2 regions of the Cytobacillus sp. GQ23 genome follow, and region 2 is predicted to be linked to the other one. Evidence: predicted binding sites of a transcription regulator. Region 2 holds the regulator's gene; the other holds the start of a gene.
What was found. Region 2 encodes LexA, which represses DNA repair genes until DNA is damaged. Its sites were predicted from a motif close to CGAACATATGTTCG; they were not measured.
Positions count from the first base shown of each region.

Region 1: the regulator LexA is predicted to act here: its motif matches at 1,724-1,737, upstream of AC6CHU_RS25030 (YolD-like family protein).

Region 1 is NZ_JCAXER010000048.1:4,962-9,170, forward strand. Features, by position in the region: gene AC6CHU_RS25025 (FUSC family protein) at 1-1,618, opposite strand, end outside; gene AC6CHU_RS25030 (YolD-like family protein) at 1,763-2,101, shown strand; gene AC6CHU_RS25035 (DUF3231 family protein) at 2,158-3,189, shown strand; gene AC6CHU_RS25040 (MEDS domain-containing protein) at 3,338-3,889, shown strand; gene AC6CHU_RS25045 (GNAT family N-acetyltransferase) at 3,910-4,209, shown strand, end outside.
Region 2 is NZ_JCAXER010000007.1:45,116-49,324, forward strand. Features, by position in the region: gene AC6CHU_RS07600 (LacI family DNA-binding transcriptional regulator) at 85-1,197, shown strand; gene AC6CHU_RS07605 (DUF4257 domain-containing protein) at 1,422-1,706, opposite strand; gene lexA (transcriptional repressor LexA) at 1,992-2,615, opposite strand; gene yneA (cell division suppressor protein YneA) at 2,773-3,105, shown strand; gene AC6CHU_RS07620 (YneB family resolvase-like protein) at 3,115-3,762, shown strand; gene AC6CHU_RS07625 (DUF896 domain-containing protein) at 3,906-4,139, shown strand.

The DNA.
Region 1 (4,209 bases), on a different contig from region 2:
GAAAAATAAATAGAGAAACGCCGAATGCAATGCCGGCACCGGCAATGGTATCGATCACCCTCGCACTGATAAGGGAGAATGAAATTCCGCCAAGTAAAAGATCATACATAAATGCGACCAGCATTGTAATAAACATGCTCATTAATGTATAAGACACTTCAAATAAATAAAAAGAGAAGAAAACCGCTGCAAAAATGAGCGTGATTTCCAGTACAGAATGCCCGCTGACCACTCTGGCAAGCGTAAATCCAATCACTGCCCCTAAAATCGTTCCAACTGAGCGCTGAAAACCTTTTGTATATATGCGCCCGATTGACTCGGTTCCGAGTAATACGATAAAGGCGGTCAAAAGAACCCAGTATGGCTGGTCAGGCGAAAGAATCTGCCCGGCTATGATGGATATGATGGCAGCAGTCAATGCCTGAAACGCCTTTTTGGTGGAAGGTTTTATGCTCTTATCCTCTGTAGATGTTTCTTCTCCATCCGGTGTCTCTTCAGCTGCCTTTATTTCATTGTCTTTTACTTTATGAAGAGCCTGCTGTATGGTTATGCCACCCTCAATGACATGGTTTGCAAGGGACTCAATCCGCCTGATTAAGTAAAGCCATCCTGCCGGTTTGTCTTCCCTGTTGAACAAATCCATTATCAGCAGGCGAAGAGCCTGTACAGCAAGCTCTGCTTCACGGAGATTTTGTTCTTCATATTTATGTGCAAGAACTTCAGCGTCACGCAGAGAGCGGGTGACCCATACCAGAAGGTTTCTTAGCTCATCAATGTCAAGGGCATTCGCTTTTTTTAAGCTCCGGATGGAATCAGTCAGGGTTTCAATCAGCATTCCCGTATCAAAGATATATAATCTCAGCTGAGAAGGGGTCAGCCCGGGCCACAATTTTTGTACATCATCCTCATTGATATACTCAGACACGATTACAGCATAATCCCTGAGCTTCAGCACGTTTCTCCGCAATTCTTCCCGCTGATGAGCAGTCATGCTCTTTTCCTGAATCCCCTCAATTAAGAGATTGAATGTTAAATTACTTTGGAAATGAAAGGAGCGGATGCTTCTTTTCAGATTTTTCGAGGTGTTCTGAAAAAGGATGAAATTAAACAGGAAAGCATACGAGATCCCAATCCAGATGCCGAAGTAAAAGGAGGGAAGCTCACTGCCCGATAATTTCAGAATAGATGAGAAATAAAGAGTCATGAATCCGATCATGCATAATGAAAAATAGCGAACCCCAAAGCGGGTTAAGTAAAAACTTAAGAATATTATTAGAGCCATTGAAATATCGGTAAAGATTGTGCTTTCTGCCAGCAGTGCACCGATCGATATCCCCGCTATAGCTGAAAATCCCAGCAAGCCGGTTGTGAGCATTTTCCCTTTTTTAGAGTCATCCATCACAATCATGATGCCAAGCATGCCGGCCATTCCGGAAACAATTGCCGGAGTAAGGGCACCAGCGGCATCGGCACCAGCCAATTTCATAAGAAATAAAGTTGTAAAGACTGACGCCATTAAACTTAATGTAGCCCGTCCGGCTTTTTGAAATCGGATAAGTCCGGGGTCGGATGCCAGCATGCGTCCGAGCCACCTGTGTTTAGTTTGCAGCTGCTTCATTGTTTCACCAATCTTTTTTAGAGAGTTAAAATGTATTTTACCATTCGTACTTTTATTATCCAAATGAACCAACTTAAGCAATTTCTGATTTTTTGGTTTAAAAACAGAACAAATGTTCTATAATAGGGTATGGAGGGATTTATTATGCCGCTAAAAGATAGAGGAAAAATAAAATGGCAGCCTGCTCACTTCATGCCGGAACATCGGGCGATGCTAAAGAATTTGGAAAGGGAACAACTGGCGCAAAGCAAGCCCCAAATTGATGAATACGAATTGGAGGAGTTTGAAAACAAAATTCATTATGCAATGGAATTTGCTTATCAGTTGAAAGTAAAAGTCTGGAGGGACGGATTTTTCCGCGAGTATAAAGGGAGAATAAACAGACTGGATGGCATAAGCAGAAAGATCTATATGGAATTGGAGAGCGGGGATCTTGAGAAGATCAGCTTTGACGAAATAGCCGGGGCAGTAGTGGAAGAATGAATAATCTTTGTTAGATGGTGAAAAGCTATTTGAAAAATGACCAATAGGAGCTGTTTATGTATAAGCTGAAGCCGCTAAAGCTCAAAACAGAAAAATTTGATAAGGGCCAAAAGCTGACCTCTGCGGAAATGGGTAAGCTGTGGGCAACGTATATGGGGAATAGCATGTCAGCAAATATTCTGCGCTATTTCCTTAAGCATGTTGAAGACAAAGATATTAAATTTGTCCTCCAAAACGGGCTTTATTTAAGTGAATCTTTTTTGAATGATATATCAGCTATTTTAGAACAGGAAGATTTTCCGATTCCCATAGGCTTTACAGACAAGGATGTTAATCTTGATGCTCCAAGACTGTTTGAAGACGAATTTTTTTTGCATTACATAAAATATGCAGCCAAGGCGGGATTAAGCCTGTACGGGGTCGCAATACCTTTAGTTATGAGGGAAGATGTTCTTGATTTTTTTATGAGTGCATCAACGACAACTGGGGAGCTTCTGGTACAGATCAACAAGGTGTTAATCGAAAAGGGCTTGCTCATAAAGCCTCCCTGGCTGCGTGTGCCTAATAAAGTGAAATTTATAGAAAATCCAAGTTATTTTAAAGGTTTTTTAGGAGAGGTGCGGCCATTGCATGCACTCGAAATAACACATTTATACGATAATATAGAAAATAACGTCACCAGCAAAGCGCTCTTAATCGGCTTTTCACAGGTAGCAAAAGATGTAAAGGTACAAAACCTGCTAATAAAAGGATTGGAGATAACAGAAAAAACAGTCGACCAGTTGAGAGAAAAGCTTCATAAAGAGAATTTGCCGTCTCCCTCGGTATTAGACCATTTAGTTACAGATTCTGCATTTGCTCCTTTTTCCGATAAATTGATGCTGTTCCATAAGGCAGACATGTTCTCCATGAAAATCAGATCATTTGCCAATTCGGCTGCTGTTAATGGAAGACGGGATCTGGCTCTTCTTTATGCTAAGTCTATCATGAAAGTAACTGCATTTTCAGAAGACGCTGGGAATTTAATGATTCAGAAAAGCTGGCTTGAACAGCCTCCTCACGCGGAGAATAACTCTATGGGGAATTAGTTTAATATTGCAGCAGACTCGGGGAACTCTCCCCGGGTTTTTATATTGACCGCAAAACCTGCATAATTTTCAATTTTTAGATATAATGGAGGAAAGGAGTGAGCGGTATATTACATCAAACATTTTTTCGTTATAAGGGGACTTATCAATGAATGAATTGTTAACGGATTTAATTGAGGATATGCAAAAGTCTAACGGAGGCCATATTCTTTACCACTATGATGACATGGATTGCTATATCCAAAATGCGGTCTCCTACATAACTGCCGGTATAAGATGCGGCGGACATGTCTTGTTTGTGGATAATGACCGCCATTATTTTCATATTGATAAAGAATTAACTAATTTGTTAGGAAAAGAGGAATTAAGCAGGGTTCACTTTATGAATAATTATGATTTTTATTACACCAACGGTAATTTTAATCCTGATACAGTGTTCAGTTTTTTTCTTAAAAACATTCAGCCTTATTTAGATAGAAGCCATAAGATATTTACATGGGGTCTGGTCGAATGGGGAAATGTGAAGGACTACATTCCATTAGTGGAACAATATGAAAAGAATATAGACAAAGCCATTGCTCAGCAGGGCCTGATTTCCCTGTGTGCCTATGATAACTGCAGCACCCCTCTGGAATTAAAGGAAAGTCTGCTGCGCTGTCATGATGTGCTTATAACAGATAAAGAGTATAAATACCTTTAAAATAATTGCAGGAGAAACCGATGGAAAAGATTACTTTTCAAGATATTTATAAACCGGGACATACAGTTCTCGAAAATGAACTATTTATTCACAACCATAACCCTGACATGCTCCTTCAGTATGACAGCAATTTTATTTCCTTTAAAAGAATGCCTTCCGTTCAGGAGTTTGAGGAGGCGCATCAGTATCTGCGGGATTTTCATCAGAAATATGGCCAAAAGCATGTTAGATTTTATTTTCCGGATGACGAGGAGCTTTCTGAAGAGCTTTTGGCGTACTTTCAGAAAGATGAGGATTATACAATTGGCTTCTTAGAGTTA
Region 2 (4,209 bases):
ATTTTAGTTTACCATAAATATATGTTATGCTCAATTAAATTCTGAATTTTTAAAAAACATAAGTGGTATTAACTTCAAATAAAATTGTCAAGCATTGCTAGATATAATACAATTATTCTTAAATGGCATCAATGGTCGGAGGGGAGTTCCATCAAGAAGCGTGTAAAATTAGAAGATATTGCAAAAATTGCTGGTGTGTCAAAAATGACCGTTTCCTTAGCCCTTAGAGGTGATAAATCGATCAGTGCCAGCACGGCTAATAAAATTAAAGATATAGCTGCTGAATTGGGATATATACCCAATCGTATGGCTCAGGGGCTAAATAGCGGCCGTTCACATATTATCGGCCTTCTAATAGGCGGTTATTTACATGATGATTACCAAAATCAGTTTCTTAAAGGGGCGATTCCCTATGCAATGGAAAGGGGCTATACAATCTCCATTGGCCCTGCAGAATGTGATAGCAAGGTAGAGAAGTCTCTTATTGAAAAATACAGGCATATGATGGTAGATGGATTTCTTGCTTTTCATTGCAATGAAGTGGAGACGTATAAACGCCTGCAAAAATCAAACATTCCATTTGTATTATATACAAAGTATTTCAAGGAATTAGAGGCTGATCATGTGGTTTGTGATGACCTTGCCGGCGGCTATAAAATGACCAAGCACTTAATTGAACTGGGGCATAAGAAAATTGCATTTGTATTCGATAAGCATTTAGAGTCGTCCTCAGAAGTTGTGAATAGAATGCAAGGTTATAAAAATGCTTTAAAAGAAAATGGATTGCCTATTGAAGAGCATTTATTCGTTCCTTTTAATTTAGCGAACTATAATCATACGGATTCCAAAACAGTTATGGCTGAGAATCCGCAGCTATTAGAGTGCTTAAAACAAACCAATCGTCCGACAGCATTATTTGTCTGTAATGATATTACGGCATCCTTTGTCTATGTGATTGTCAAAAAATTAGGTCTTTCTATCCCGCATGATATTTCCATAAGCGGCTATGAAGGTGTTTACTTAGGGTCCATAATAGATCCGCCGCTTACCACGATTTCTACTCCCATTATTGAAATGGGGAGAAAGGCATGTGAAATATTAATTGATAAGATTGAAGGGAAAGTTCCATTATCTGAGAGAAAGAAAATTCAGCTAGAACCAAGTTTGTTAGTAAGAGAATCGACAATGGCCAGATAAATAGCCTTCAACATTATTGAGTACCTTACAGTTGACCGAGCTTGCTGTGCTCTTCATTCAAGAAAACGTGACTTTTTTGAATGAAGAGTCTAAGCTTTTTTCATATTGTTATCCATACAAAAATGACTTTGAAAGTTAGGGAACTTAAGATTCCGCAAGTGAGCACATAAAAAACCCCGCTCAGCGATGAACGAGGTTTTTCTAGAAATATCGTCTGCATCTCTCTATTCTTTATGTCTTATTTTTAAGAAATCGAGACATGTCAGCAGTGCATCTCCTCCAAATCCTGCAATCACTGCCAGGAGAACTACCTTTAAGGCAGAGTCAGGATCTGAAGAAACGACCAAAAAAACAGCCGCTAAAGCCCCCATGATTACCTCTTCAAAGACCCCCAGATAGATGAATTTTTTTGTCCTTCTGGGTTTAACCATTTTGCCTTCTTTCCGAATATGTCCAACGACACCAACCAGCCCACCAATCAACAAAGCGAAGGTAATGTTCAAAAACATTTTTTCTTCACACTCCTAAAGTCGAGATTTTTTGAAAAGCGACCTTAGGTTGATTCTCGGTGTATTACCATTATATAGAAAATGAATATAAAATAATATGCATAAAAATACCGAATTTTCTGAATGATAAATTAGTCATACATGACTGTAACCTTATGCTAAAAGAAAAGTATCAGTTACTTTCGTACCGTTTTGCTGATAGTACCAGGTAATAGGAACTGATATCCTTCTTGAAATTGGAAAAAAACAAAAAGCAGGCTGAGGTGCCTGCTTTTTAACAATCTATCAATGCATATGACGGTATACGCCTATCACTTTCCCAAGAATAGAAACATTGCGGAGAATAATCGGTTCCATTGTGGAGTTTTCTGGCTGTAGACGAATAAAGTCTTTTTCTTTAAAGAATCTCTTAACAGTTGCTTCGTCTTCCTCTGTCATGGCAACTACGATATCTCCATTATTGGCAGTGCTCTGCTGTTTTACGATTACATAGTCTCCATCAAGGATCCCTGCTTCAATCATACTTTCTCCCATGATTTCAAGCATGAATACATGCTCGTCAGCAGGTGCCATTCTTTCCGGAAGCGGAAAATATTCTTCAACATTTTCAATTGCCGTTATCGGCTGCCCTGCGGTTACTTTACCAACGATCGGAACATTGACTGCACTGATCTTGGGGATATTTGAAGCTTCGTCCATATCTAAAATCTCAATGGCGCGCGGTTTAGTAGGGTCTCTGCGGATCAGCCCTTTGCTTTCAAGCCTGGCGAGATGACCGTGAACAGTTGAGCTTGAAGCCAGGCCGACTGCTTCCCCAATTTCCCTTACAGAAGGAGGATATCCTCTCAACTTAACTTCTTCTTTAATAAACTCCAATATATCTTGCTGCCTTTTTGATAGTTTCACCATCTTTACGCACCTCGTATGTGTTTTTGTTGTCTCAATTATAGCATCAATTACCATATGATACAAACATAAGTTCGAATTTTTATTGACACAAAACAAACGTTCGGTCTATAATAAAAACATCAAATGCGAACATATATTCTCTTGAGGGTGGTTAATTATGCTGAACAAATTGTGGAAATCATATTCTTATGCTATTATTCTCTTCGTTTTGAGCTTGGCGGCATCGCTTATAATGCTCATACAGATAGAAGCACCTGATACGGAAAAGTTTGTGAAAGTCACTGTTGCAGAAGGGGATTCATTATGGAAGATTGCTGAAAATTTTTCTGCCGAGCATTCAATGTCAACAGATCAATTTATTAATTGGGTTGAACAAAATAATGGGATAGCGGCAGGAAGGATTTTTCCGGGTGATGAAATTGTCATTCCAGTAAAAGCTCTGGATGACCAGCCATATAAAGAGCTTGCCAGCTCAGACCTTAACGAATAAGGAGAAGTTATGAAAGCAATTATTTACTGCAGAGTTAGTACAACAAAGGAAACTCAGGAAACGTCCCTTTCTAGGCAGGAAGAAGAGCTTTTGAACCTGGCGGGAAAAAATGGCTTTGAAGTAGTCAAGGTCATCCGCGAACAGGCAAGCGGATACGATCTTGAAAGGGACGGTATATTGGAGCTTTTAGACTTAATTAAAAACAAGGAGATAAAGGTGGTCCTCATCCAGGATGAAACCAGGCTGGGGAGGGGGAATGCCAAAATTGCGATCCTCCATTGTATTTTAAAAGAAGAAGTCCAGTTATACAGCATCTCGAATAATGGCAAACTGGAGCTTTCAGAATCAGATTCGATGGTCCTGAGCATAGTAGGAATGGTAGAGGAGTATCAGAGAAAGCTGCATAACATCAAAATTAGACGCGGCATGCAGCGGGCTGTTGATAAAGGGTACAGGCCCGAGAAAAACCTAAGTAATCAGGGAGCAAGTGGCGGCAGGGAAAGAATAGAGGTGCCGATAGAGGAAATTATCCGGCTGAGGAAAAACGAGTTAACATTTGCCGAGATTGCTGCGACATTAAGGGGATTCGGCTATAATATTTCCAAAGCAACTGTCCACAGAAGGTATAAAGAATATATTGATTCACTTTCAGAGTAGAGCACTTTTCTTGTCAAAAGTGCTCATTTTTAGTATGATGGCATTTGAGTTTCAGTATTGTTCCATAACTGAAGCTGCTGTATAATAAAAACTTCCATCAGATTATTCAAAGGTAAACTTTTGATATAAAGGAGTTTTAATAAATGCTGCCTAAACAAAAACTTGCCCGAATTAATGAATTGGCAAAGAAGGCCAAGGAATCCGGACTGACTGAAGCAGAAGCGAAAGAACAGACCTCGCTGCGCAAAGAGTATTTGGAGACTTTCCGCTCAGGCATGTTAAACACGCTGAAAGGCGTTACAATCGTTGATCCGAAAGGGAATGATGTAACACCGAAAAAGCTGAAGGAATTCCAAAATAAAAATCGCCTTCACTAATAATATAATTGCAAGGGATACACTGTGCTGTATTCCTTCTTTTAATAGAGGAGATGGTATTACTGCCTGT